One region of the Castellaniella sp. WN genome, then DNA from elsewhere that is predicted to be linked to it. Evidence: predicted binding sites of a transcription regulator. Region 1 holds the regulator's gene; each other region holds the start of a gene.
What was found. The regulator HrcA, encoded in region 1, represses chaperone genes, less so after heat shock. The targets are predictions, from matches to a motif close to TTAGCACTCNNNNNNNNNGAGTGCTAA.

Region 1 (4,279 bases):
GGTCTGGTTTTCCTGGGCGAGGGCGGCCTCCAGGCTGTCGCGCACGGGAATCAGGCTCTCGGCGAACGACTCGGTGCCGAACTTGCGGGCCTTGGCCACGTCTTCCTGGGCACGACGGCGGACGTTCTCGACCTCGGCATGCGCGCGCAGCAACTGGTCGTGGTAATCGGCGACCTGCTTCTGGGCCTCGTCCAGCAGCGCGGCGAGATCCTCGCCCGGCTGCGCGGGGGCGGGCTCGGCGGCGGCATCGGCTGGATTCTGGCTCGGGGGCGGGGTCTCGGCGCTCGGCGCGGCTTGCGGGTCCAAGTCTTCCTGGGGTGCCGGCATATTGAAATCTCCAATGCTGAAAAAGGGGGAACGAAAAAATAGGTGGGGATGGGGCGGACGTTCTTCAAGCCCGGGGAAGGCGGCGGCCCGGTGCCCGGCGAGGGTATCCGGAAAACCGCTACGCCCATCCGGCCAGATTGTCGGCGATCAGCCCGGCGAAATCCCGCGCCCAGTCGGGATCGGCGTTCAGGCAGGGAATGTAGCGGAAGGCGCCCCCGCCCGCCGCCAGGAACGCCTCGCGACAGCCCATGTCGATCTCTTCCAGCGTCTCCAGGCAGTCCGCCAGGAATCCCGGGCACATCAGGTCCACCGTGCCGACGCCCTGCCGCCCCCAGGCCTCCAGCGTGGGCTGGGTATAGGGTTGCAGCCAGGGCGCCGCCCCGAAGCGGCTCTGGAATGCCACGTGCAGACGCTCGCCGTCGGCGCCCAGACGTTCGCGCAAGGCCCGGGCGGTCTGCTGACAGTCGCGGAAATAAGGATCGCCCCGGCGCACCGACTGCTGAGGCAGGCCGTGGAAGCTGAGCAGCAGCCGGTCGGGCTTGCCGACCCGGTCCCAGTGCGCGCGTACCGACCGGCACAGCGCGTCCACATAGGCGCCGGACGTATGGAAGCGGTCCAGGAAGCGCAGCGTGGGCTGGTGACGCAGCCGGGCCAGATACGCGGCCACCGCATCGACGGCCGTGGCGGTGGTGCTGGCGGCATACTGGGGATACATCGGCACCGCCAGGATACGGCCGCAGCCGGCCGCGCGCAGGGCGTCCAGGGCGCCGGCCAGGGCCGGCCGGCCGTAGCGCATGCCCAGTTCGACCCGAACGTCCAGGCCCCGGCCACGCAGGGACGCCGCCACGGCATCGGCCAGGTCCCGGCTGTGCACCAGCAAGGGCGATCCCCGGTCGAGCCAGATCTGAGCGTATTTCGGAGCGATGGCGGCCGGCCGCCGCGTCAGCACGAACAGGCGCAGGACGAACTGCCACAACGCGGCGGGCAGTTCCACCACGCGGGGATCGGACAGGAACTCGCCCAGGTAGCGACGCACCGCCGCGGGAGTCGGTTCATCGGGCGTGCCGAGATTGATCAGCAGGACGCCCAGCGGTCCGCGGCCGGGGCCGGGCGCCGCCGGGTCGAGCGCCCGGGGATCGGGCGCCTCGGTGAGGAAACGGCTCATGATCGGAAAACAGGGAAAGACGGCATCAGGAAGAAGCCTGGCCGAGGGCGTTGGACAGCATGCGGGCGGTGATGTCGACGATGGGGATGACCCGGTCGTAGGCCATGCGGCTGGGGCCGATGACGCCCAGCGTGCCGATCACTTGGCCGTCGACCCCGTAGGGGGCGGTGATGACCGACACGTCCTCCAGCGGCACGAGGCGGGAATCGCCGCCAATGTAGATCTGCACGCCCTGGGCGCGGCTGGAAACGTCCAGCAGATGCAGCAGGTCGGTCTTCTGCTCGAACAGATGGAACAGGCGGCGCAGCCGGTCCATGTCGGCCGTCATCTCGGTCACGTCCAGCAGCTTGCCTTCGCCGGAGATGACCACGGCCTCGTCGTCCGTGTCCGGCGAATCCAGGCCGGCGTCCACGGCCTGCTGCATCAGGCGGGAGATGTCGGTCCGCAGCGAAGCGAGCTCGTCGGCCAGGGCCAGGCGGACCGCGTGGAAGGACTTGCCGGAGAAATGCCGGTTGAAGAAGTTGGAGGCTTCCAGCAGTTCGGTCTCCGAATACTCACGCGAGACGAAAAGGATGCGGTTCTGCACGTCGCCGTTGGGGGTGACGATGATCAGCAGCACGCGCCGGTCCGACAGGCGGATGAATTCGATGTGGCGGAACACCTGAGTGCGCTTGGGCGTGAGCACCACGCCCGCGAACTGCGACAGGTTCGACAGCAGCGAGGCGGCGGCAGTCACGGCGCGACCGGGTTCGGCCGCCGGCAGGCAGTCCTCGATCCGCAGGTCGGGGCTGAGCTCGTAGGGCCGTGCGGTCAGCAGGCTGTCGACGAACATGCGGTAGCCGCGCGGCGTGGGCACGCGGCCCGCCGAGGTGTGCGGGCTGTGAATCAGGCCCAGGTCCTCCAGGTCTGCCATGACGTTGCGGATCGTGGCCGGCGACAGGTCGAAGACCTTAGACAGCGTACGCGACCCCACGGGCTGTCCGTCCGCGATGTAGCGTTCGACCAGCGCCTTCAGCAATGTCTTGGCTCGATCATCCATGTCCAGTTCTCTGTTTGGCTCATATTCGTCAGGCTGGGGCCATGTTCAAAATGCGGCATCTCTCCACCTCGCGCCTTGCAAGGCGCTCGGATTCATCTGGCACGGGGCAGTCCGCAGGGACTGCCCCGTGTCCGGACTCATCCCCCTATAATCGGATACGCCTATTATTCCATTAATTCCGGGAGACCCCCCGCCCATGCATTTCAAGACCGTCGCCCTGATCGGCCGCCACCAGGACAGCGGCATGGACACGCCCCTGCGCCGATTGGGCCAGGTCCTGTCCGCGGCGGGGTGCGACGTCCTGATCGAGGCCGAAACGGGCCGCAACACCGGGGTCGCCGATTTCCCGCTGGCCTCGTACGAGGATATCGGCGCGCGCGCCGACCTGGCCATCATCATGGGCGGCGACGGCACCATGCTGGCGGCGGCGCGGCAGTTGGCCACGTCCGGCGTGGCCATGATCGGCATCAACCACGGCCGCCTGGGCTTCATCACCGACATCCCCCTGGGCAGCGCCGACGAGGCCATCACCCGCATCCTGAACGGGGCCTTCGTCCAGGACGAGCGCATCCTCCTGGAAGGCCGCGTGATGCGCGGCGACGAGACCATTTTTTCCGGCCTGGCCCTGAACGACGTGATCATCAACCGCGCCGGGCGCGGCGGCATGATCGAACTGCGCGTCGAATGCAATGGCGCCTTCATGCACAGCCAGCGCGCCGACGGCCTGATCATCGCCACGCCCACGGGCTCGACGGCCTACGCCCTGTCGGCCGGCGGACCGATCCTGCATCCCCAGGTCAACGCCCTGGTGCTGGTGCCCGTCGCGCCGCAAACCCTGTCGAACCGCCCCATCACCCTGCCCGACGACAGCGTGCTGAACATCACCATCAGCGCCCTGGGCCGGGTGGAATCGGGCGCCAGCGTCCACTTCGACATGCAGGCCCTGTCCAACTGCCAGGAAGGCGATCGTATCGACGTGCGCCGCAGCCCGCACCGCGTCCGCTTCCTGCACCCCCAGGGCTACAGCTATTTCTCCACCCTGCGCAGCAAGCTGAACTGGAACCGCATGCTGCATCCCTGGGACGAACCCGACCAATAGCCTCCGCCACCACCATGCTGCGCGCGCTGCACATCCGTGACTTCGTCATCGTCGATCAGGCCGACATCGTCTTCGATGCCGGATTCACCGTGTTCTCCGGCGAGACCGGGGCCGGCAAGTCGATCCTGATCGACGCCCTGACACTGGCCCTGGGCGGCCGGGGCGACGCCGCGCAGATCCGCCAGGAAGCCTCCCGCGCCGACATCAGCGCCGTCTTCGACGCGCCCGAGGCGGCCGCAGGCTGGCTGACCGAACAGGCGCTGGAAGGCCCGGATCTGATCCTGCGCCGCGTCATCGACGCCCAGGGCCGCGGCAAGGCCTGGATCAACGGCGTGCCGGCCACCCTGGGCCAGCTGCGCGACCTGGGCGCCCTGCTGGTGGACATCCACGGCCAGCACGCCCACCAGAGCCTGCTGCAATCCGCCAGCCAGCGCGAGCTGCTGGATACCCACGGGGGGCATGCCGACCAGTCGCGCGCCCTGCTGCAGGCCTGGACCGGCTGGCGTCAGACGCAAGCCGCGCTGGACGCCGCCCGCAGCGACGCGGCCGGACAGGCGGCCCGGCTGGAACAACTGGCCGCGGACATGGCCTGGTTGGACGACCTGGCGCCCGAACCCGGCGAATGGCCGGACCTGTGCGCCCGCCAATC
Region 2 (4,279 bases), 750 kb from region 1:
TTTAATAATTATCGGGTTGCAAATACGGCTGCAAGAGTGTGGCGACCACCTGTGCCATCTCGTCGAGCGAGCCTGTACCTGGCAACGGTTCCCAACGCCCACTATGGCTTCGAAAAGCCGCGCCATAATGATTGCGGCCCAACTCGGTCAGCCGCGCCACCACGGTCAACTGTTCATCGTCCACACGTTTGATCAGCAGATGGTGCCCGTAGGTTTGCGTAGCGATCTGCTCATGGCCGAGCAGGTGGCGCAGTTGTCGTTGCAAGTGGGTGGCGTGTTCTTTGGCGGATAAGGCTGGCATGTCGCTCCTCGTTATGATTCGCCGGTTTGTAGCGGATAGCCCCGGAAACTCCATTTGAACGGGCGTGCCGCCTGATTATGCGTGCGGACAAATTGTGCCGTGCGCTCGCGCAGGTGCGCAGTGCTGGTGTGACTGGCATGGCGCAGCACTCGGCGTGTATACCGGGCAAACCAGAGTTCGATCTGATTGACCCAGCTCGCGTGCAATGGCGTGAAGTGAAAGTGAAACCGTCCGGCATGCCGCGCATTGAACGCCTGCCAGACGGCCTGGGCGCGATGCGTGTTCAAATTATCCCAGACGACATGCACCTGCTGGTCAGGGTACGCAGCGGCCAGACGCCCCATTGTTCGGCGTCGTACTGGGCCAGCCAGCGGCGCACTGCGCTGTCAATCAGGTCCAGATCGCGACAAACCTGGCCCACGCTCAGACCTTGCTCTCGGATCATCTGCGCCACTTGGAGCTTGAAGGCGGCGTCAAAACTTCTACGAATACGGGTCATATCTTGCTGGCTCTCGTTGGGAAGGATGATCCCCTATCGAGGTGTCCACCAGAATTAGACCAGAACAGCATGTGCCTCTTGCTCGGCCAGTCCACAGATCACTATCACGGGCAGAGGCCTGCGGGACATCGGCGCTGGCATGTGCGTCAGGAAAAACGTCGATTATCACGACTCCTGAATCTCATAGAGGACCTCGCATGACGGAACCAGTATTCGGCGCACCTCCCATGGCCCAAACAGGAGAAGCTACTCACCGATACGCGTGTTGGTCAGCAAGGTAGTGGAGGCGTTGACCAGCGCCTGGACGGCCCGTGTTGCAGCGGGCTCATTCGCGTCGGCCTAAAATTCATACAAGCGCGACAGACTGGAAACCGCCTCGCTTGACTACTTGAGTGCCATCAGCGGGGCACTGGGAGCTCTTGGGCCGTGCCCAAACTATCCGCCCAAGATTTCACCGCCTGATGTTCGATGACCCGACCTGCGTCTACATCAGCCAATGCCTCGTAGGTGAGCCGATCCCGTTCTTCTTCCTGGGCGATCCAGGCGGCCAGTGCCTGCTTCACGACCCAGTCACGTGATCGATCAAGTCGCGCCGCCACCTTGTCCACCTTGTCGGCCAGCTGCAGCGGCACATGTGCGGTCAACACCTTGGTTGTCACCGTCATGTCACACTCTCCATCTAGGTTGGTTAGGAAATCATCCTAGTAATTAGGAATAAATTGATCAAGAGGCGCTCATATCCCACGCATTGGCCATGCGTAGGCCAGCCATGGACCAGCGGGGTAGCGCCCATGCATTCCAAGCAGCAAAAAACACAGAAATGCCCCATTTTTGAACCCCACCTCAACCCCATTTTTGCCTCAAAATCCGCAACAATGCGGGATCTAGCCATTTTTCAGAGTTCAAAACTGAACGGCGGAAGTTCAAAACTCAGTGGCGTTCGACAGCGTTCGACAGCTTCACTCACTTGTAACAACCCCCTTCCCGCTCTTGAAATGCCTGAAATCATCCTTATAATTAGCACTCGATGGGGTTGAGTGCTAACAACGCCTCGCCCCCGCTCCCTTCAATTTCTACGTACAGGAGTTCCTCCATGGCACTGCGTCCTTTGCACGATCGCGTGATCGTCAAGCGTCTGGACAACGAGCGCACCACCGCCTCGGGTATCGTCATCCCTGACAGCGCGGCTGAAAAGCCCGATCAGGGCGAAGTCCTGGCCGTCGGCCCCGGCAAGAAGACCGAGGACGGCAAAGTGATCCCGGTCGATCTGAAGGTCGGCGACAAGGTCCTGTTCGGCAAATACGCCGGCCAGTCCGTCAAGGTCGATGGCGAGGAAGTGCTCGTCATCCGCGAGGAAGAAGTCCTCGCCGTGATCCTGTAAGCCACCTCACCATTCAATCCCAAGGAATTTCGACATGGCTGCAAAGCAAGTTTATTTCGGTGACGATGCCCGCACCCGCATCGTCCGTGGCGTCAACATCCTCGCCAACGCCGTCAAGACCACCATGGGCCCCAAGGGCCGCAACGTGGTGCTGGACCGCTCCTTCGGCGCCCCCACCGTCACCAAGGACGGCGTCTCCGTCGCCAAGGAAATCGAACTGAAGGACAAGTTCGAGAACATCGGCGCCCAACTGGTCAAGGAAGTCGCTTCCAAGACCTCCGACAACGCCGGTGACGGCACCACCACCGCCACCGTGCTGGCCCAGGCCATCGTCGAGGAAGGCCTGAAGTATGTGGCCGCCGGCATCAGCCCCATGGACCTGAAGCGCGGCATCGACAAGGCCGTGATCGCCGCCGTGGACGAACTGCACAAGCTGTCCAAGCCCTGCACCACCAGCAAGGCCATCGCCCAGGTCGGCTCGATCTCGGCCAACAGCGACACCTCCGTCGGCGAGATCATCGCCAACGCGATGGACAAGGTCGGCAAGGAAGGCGTCATCACCGTCGAAGACGGCAAGTCCCTGGACAACGAACTGGATGTCGTCGAAGGCATGCAATTCGACCGCGGCTATCTGTCGCCCTACTTCATCAACAACCCCGACAAGCAAGTCGCCGTGCTGGATGACCCGTTCATCCTGATCTTCGACAAGAAGATCAGCAACATCCGCGACCTGCTGCCGGTGCTGGAACAAGTCGCCAAGTCCAGCCGTCCGCTGCTGATCGTGGCCGAGGACGTCGAGGGCGAAGCCCTGGCCACCCTGGTCGTGAACAACATCCGCGGCATCCTGAAGACCACTGCCGTCAAGGCCCCGGGCTTCGGCGACCGCCGCAAGGCCATGCTGGAAGACATCGCCATCCTGACGGGCGGCACGGTGATCTCCGAAGAAACCGGCCTGTCGCTGGAAAAGGCGACCCTGGCCGAGCTGGGCCAGGCCAAGCGCATCGAAGTGGCAAAGGAAAACACCACCATCATCGACGGCGCCGGCGATGCCAAGAACATCGAGGCCCGCGTCAAGCAGATCCGCGCGCAGATCGAGGAAGCCACCTCGGACTACGACCGTGAAAAACTGCAGGAACGCGTCGCCAAGCTGGCCGGCGGTGTCGCGGTGATCCGCGTGGGCGCGGCCACCGAAGTCGAGATGAAGGAAAAGAAGGCCCGTGTCGAAGACGCCCTGCACGCCACGCGCGCGGCCGTCGAGGAAGGCATCGTCCCGGGCGGCGGCGTCGCACTGATCCGCACCAAGGTCGCCGTGGCCAAGGTCAAGGGCGACAACGCCGACCAGGACGCCGGCATCAAGCTGGTCCTGCGTGCTATCGAGTCCCCGCTGCGCACCATCGTCTCCAACGCCGGCGACGAAGCCAGCGTGATCGTCAACGCGGTTGAACAGGGCGAAGGCAACTACGGCTACAACGCCGCCACCGGCGAGTACGGCGACCTGGTCGAACAGGGCGTGATCGACCCGACCAAGGTCACCCGCACCGCGCTGCAGAACGCCGCCTCGGTCGCCAGCCTGCTGCTGACCACCGAAGCCGCCGTGGCCGAGATCGTCGAAGACAAGCCCGCCGCTGCGATGCCCGACATGGGCGGAATGGGTGGCATGGGCGGCATGGGCGGCTTCTAAGCCCCTGCCCCTCCCGGTCCGGCGCCTCGCGCGCCGGCCGGCACCCGGCCTCATCCCCGTCACGGTTCGCCGTGGCGGGGATTTTTTCATCTGACTCACCCTGTCTCCCCCATGGGCACTTCCGCGCCGCGATGCGCCGGCATGTGCCATCGCCGGCTATTCCGTTCATCAAGAATCCATGCCAGCCGCTCATCGGAAAACGCATGTCTCTCGATGAAAATGCAGGGATGACCTTTGTTGTAAAAGCAAACAACGCTCGACAAGCTTTACGCCATGGAGCGACACGACAGCCAAACTCGCCATCAACCACAGATCCATTGATGAAGCCGGCCGCAAGACGGCCGTCGGTATCGCGACAGACCGTGCACAAGGAGAAACCTTGGAACTGGAAAAGGACGGCAAAGACACCCTGCGCTG
Region 3 (4,279 bases), 1.3 Mb from region 1:
AGACGTTGGCCAGCAACGGCGAGAGCGGCCCGCCTTGCGGCGTGCCCTCATACCGTTCGATGACCACACCACCCTCCATGATGCCGCTGTTCAGATACGCACGGATCAGCCGGATGACTCCAGCTTCCGGGATACGTTTCCGTAAGCGGTCAATCAGGATGTCGTGGTTGACCCGGTCAAAGAACTTCTCCAGATCCACGTCCACCACAATACGACGACCGGACTGCACATACGACTGAGCGGCAAGTACCGCATCATGCGCACGCCGCCCCGGCCTGAAGCCGTAGCTGTGTTCGCTGAAGGTGGGGTCAAGCAAGGGTTGCAGCACTTGCAGCAGTGCCTGCTGGATCAGTCGATCCGTCACCGTCGGGATGCCCAGCTCGCGCTGGCCGCCGTCGGGCTTCGGGATCATCACCCGCCGCACCGGACTGGGCCGGTACGTTCCCGCCAGCAGCGCTTCACGGATGGCAGGCCAGGCTGCCACCAGGTGGCCGGCGGTCTGGTCAATGTCCAGGCCATCCACTCCAGCGGCGCCTTTATTGGCCCGCACCCGCTTGAATGCCGCTTGCAGGTTCTCCCTCGTCAACGCCGCCACCAGCAGCGTTGACCCTGTATCCTCATTGCCATGTCGCGGGCATCCTGTTTCCTCGCTGGCTGAATCACCTGCGGCTTCACCGCAGGCTACGCCCGCCCGCTCCACCGACGTGGACATCTGAGGCAATACAAGCTGCATCGACATGTCGAGCAATACTCCTTCTCGTTTGGTCCTTCGCCGCCTCGCTCTCAGCCTCACCGGCCCCGCTACCACGACTACTACGACCGCTGCTGAGACCTCGCTCCGGCTCGACGCCGTTACCCTTTCAGGATCAAGGCGAGGCGTCCCCAGATAAGAGCGCACTCCTTCATCGCACAACCGCCGCATCTACGCCGCTTCGCCTTGGTCACGAGAGCTTTGCGGTTTGTGGCCCGCTCGCCCTGCTCGGCAGCGCCTTCTATGCAGTTCTTGTTCATCGGCTCACGATTTACGCTTCACGCTTCCTCCCCACGCTCGGTCACCCTCGCGCAGTTGCGCTTCACTTCGCTCGTTGTGACCAACTCGCGGCGGGACTCGCACCCGCAGGAGTACGCCCATGCTGGGCGTACCACAAAAAAAGGGATGCCAAGCGGCATCCCGTGAACATCCGCTTCGATAGGGAGGGGAAGAGGAGAAGCAGAAGCGGACGACAGAACGGCCGGGCCGGCGAAGCCGGCGCGCGTTCATGAAGGATTGGGCCGCCAGAAGCGCGGAAAGTTCACGGCCCGGACGGGAAAGATGCAAGCGAATATGACCGGACGGGACAGCGGGTGGCGGCACGGCACGGAAGGCCGATGCCGGACGCGCGCGCAGGAAGCGGATCACCCGGAAGGCTCAGGCTGCCTGGAAATCCGCCTGGCGATCGCTCAGGGCGGCGCGCAGCTTTTTCAGGGCGGCCGATTCGATCTGGCGGACCCGTTCGGCGGAAATGCCGTATTCTTCGGCCAGTTCATGCAGCGTGGCGCCGCCGTCATCGGCCAGCCAGCGGGCGCGGACGATATGCTGGGAACGCGCGTCCAGTGAAGACAGCGCGTATTCCAGCCCCTCGCCCTGCAGCGCGTCCATGCCGCGCCGCGCCAGTACCTGAGCGGGTTCCTGGGCCTCGTCGGCCAGCCAGTCGGACGGCGCGTAACGGTCTTCGTCGTCGGCCGGCGCATCCAGGGCGCAGTCGCCGCCCGACAGGCGGACTTCCATTTCGGCGACGTCTTCCGGACGCACGTCGAGTTCGCGGGCGATGTCGGCGACCTGGTCCGGCCCCAGGCTGCGGCCGTCGGGCCGCATGCGGCGCAGGTTGAAGAACAGCTTGCGCTGCGCCTTGGTGGTGGCGATCTTGACCAGGCGCCAGTTGCGTACCACGTATTCATGGATCTCGGCACGGATCCAGTGCACGGCGAAGGACACCAGGCGCACCCCGCGGTCGGGATCGAAGCGGCGCACGGCCTTCATCAGACCGATGTTGCCCTCCTGGATCAGATCCGCGTGCGCCAGGCCGTAGCCCAGGTACTGGCGGGCGATGGAGACCACCAGCCGCAAATGCGACAGAACCAGGTCGCGCGCGGCGTCCAGGTCGTTGTGGTCGCGCAGGCGCCGTCCCAGGTCGGCTTCCTGATCGGCGGTCAGCATCGGCAGCCGGTTGACGGCGCCGATGTAGGCGTCGATGGTACCGAGCGCGCCAGGATTGCCGATCGCCAGCGAAAGCCGGGACGGCGCGAGCGACAGGGCGGACGAAGAGGGGGTCATGGTGACAAGATCCTCGTACTGAATGAAATCATGTTAGCACTCCATTAGGAAGAGTGCTAATTTCAAGGTAACAAAGCTTAGGCGGCCCGCCCGCGGGAAAGTTCCCCGGACTCAGGGCAATTCCAGGTCAGCCACCAGCGGGGCGTGGTCCGACAGTTTCTTCCAGGGCGAGCCGTGCAACACCCGCGCGCGCCGCACGGCGAAGCCGCGCTGGTAGATGCGATCCAGCCGCAGCCAGGGGAACACGGACGGGAAGGTCCGGGGCGGCGGCGTCAGGCGCGCATGGCCGTTCATGGACAGCTCGGGTGCCTGGCGCAGCACCTGGCCCGGCAGCCAGGCCAGGCGTTCACGCAGGCGGGAGACGGTACGGCGCAGCCGGTAGATCTCGTCCGACCCTTGCGGCGCGGCGGCGAAGACCTCGACCAGGCCCAGCTGCTCGACAAACAGCGGCGCCAGGCGATTGTTCCAGTCGTTGAAGTCGCCGGCGATCAGCAGCGGCTCGTGCGCGGGCACCAGGCGCTGGATACGGTCGGCCAGCGCCTGCACCTGGCGTGACCGCCCCCCCGCCAGCAGGCCCAGGTGCACCACCAGGCAATGCACCGGCACGTCGCCGACCCGCACCACGCCATGCAGCAGGCCGCGCTGCTCCAGGCGATGGTCGGAGACGTCCTGGTTCTCGTAGTACAGGATGGGGTAGCGCGACAGCAGTGCGTTGCCGTGGTCGGTCGCCTGGCGCACGGCGTTGCAACCGTAGGCGGCCTGCATGCGCAGGGCCGCCGCCAGGGACTCGTGCTGCGCGTCCAGGCTGCCACGCACGCGGTTGCGGCCCTGGACTTCCTGCAGGAACAGCAGGTCGGGCCGCAGGCCGTACAGGCCCAGCCGCAGGTCGGCCAGCGATTCCCGCCCACCCGTGGCCGAACGGCCCTTGTGGATGTTGTAGCTGACGATCCGCAGGGCGGGCATGGCTGGCCCCTTACTTGGCTTCCGTCTGGCGCAGGCGGATGTGCAGCTCGCGCAGCTGCTTCTCGTCCACGGCCGACGGCGCCTGCGTCAGCAGGCACTGGGCGCGCTGCGTCTTGGGGAAGGCGATCACGTCGCGGATGGATTCCGCGCCCGCCATCAGCGTCACCAGACGATCCAGGCCGAAGGCCAGGCCGCCATGCGGCGGCGCGCCGTACTGCAGAGCATCGAGCAGGAAGCCGAACTTCAGGCGGGCTTCTTCCTCGTCGATCTTCAGGGCCTTGAAGACCTTGCGCTGGACATCGGCGCGGTGGATGCGCTCGGACCCGCCGCCGACTTCCCAGCCGTTCATGACCATGTCGTAGGCCCGCGCCAGCGCCTTGCCGGGAGCGGACTCCAACAGGTCCTCGTGGCCCGGCTTGGGGCAGGTGAAGGGATGGTGCGCGGCCGTGTAGCGGCCTTCGCCCTCGTCGTATTCGAACATGGGGAAGTCCACCACCCACAGCGGCTTCCAGCCCGGCTCGAACAGGCCGTTGGCACGGCCGAACTCGCTCTGGCCGATCTTCACGCGCAGGGCGCCGATGGCGTCGGCGACGATCTTGGCGCGATCGGCTCCGAAGAAAATCAGGTCGCCGCTCCGCGCGCCGGTGCGCTCGATCAGGGCGCGCAAGGCGTCGGCGTGAATGTTCTTGACGATGGGCGACTGCAGGCCCTCGGGGATCGCGGCGGCGTCGTTGACCTTGATGTAGGCCAGGCCGCGCGCGCCGTAGATGCCGACGAACTGAGTGTAGGCGTCGATCTCGCTGCGCGGCAGGCTGGCGCCGCCGGGCACGCGCAGGGCCACCACGCGGCAGGCCGGGTCGTTGGCCGGGCCGGCGAAGACCTTGAAGCCCACGTCGCGCATCAGGTCGGCCACGTCGGTGAATTCCAGCTTCACGCGCAGGTCGGGCTTGTCGGAACCGAAGCGGCGCATGGCTTCTTCCCAGCTCATGACGGGGAAGGGAT

Region 2: the regulator HrcA is predicted to act here: its motif matches at 1,818-1,844, upstream of ACTPOE_RS10155 (co-chaperone GroES).
Region 3: the regulator HrcA is predicted to act here: its motif matches at 2,348-2,374, upstream of rpoH (RNA polymerase sigma factor RpoH).

What each region holds. Positions count from the first base shown of each region.
Region 1 covers NZ_JBTKZC010000001.1:1,421,598-1,425,876, forward strand. The annotation lists gene grpE (nucleotide exchange factor GrpE) at 1-327, opposite strand, end outside; gene hemH (ferrochelatase) at 446-1,492, opposite strand; gene hrcA (heat-inducible transcriptional repressor HrcA) at 1,518-2,531, opposite strand; gene ACTPOE_RS06610 (NAD kinase) at 2,728-3,630, shown strand; gene recN (DNA repair protein RecN) at 3,645-4,279, shown strand, end outside.
Region 2 covers NZ_JBTKZC010000001.1:2,170,313-2,174,591, forward strand. The annotation lists gene ACTPOE_RS10135 (hypothetical protein) at 2-301, opposite strand; partial or broken gene ACTPOE_RS10140 (transposase) at 313-645, opposite strand; partial or broken gene ACTPOE_RS10145 (transposase) at 639-800, opposite strand; gene ACTPOE_RS10150 (CopG family ribbon-helix-helix protein) at 1,199-1,465, opposite strand; gene ACTPOE_RS10155 (co-chaperone GroES) at 1,894-2,181, shown strand; gene groL (chaperonin GroEL) at 2,216-3,862, shown strand.
Region 3 covers NZ_JBTKZC010000001.1:2,722,017-2,726,295, forward strand. The annotation lists partial or broken gene ltrA (group II intron reverse transcriptase/maturase) at 1-739, opposite strand, end outside; gene rpoH (RNA polymerase sigma factor RpoH) at 1,409-2,314, opposite strand; gene ACTPOE_RS12910 (endonuclease/exonuclease/phosphatase family protein) at 2,426-3,277, opposite strand; gene aspS (aspartate--tRNA ligase) at 3,288-4,279, opposite strand, start outside.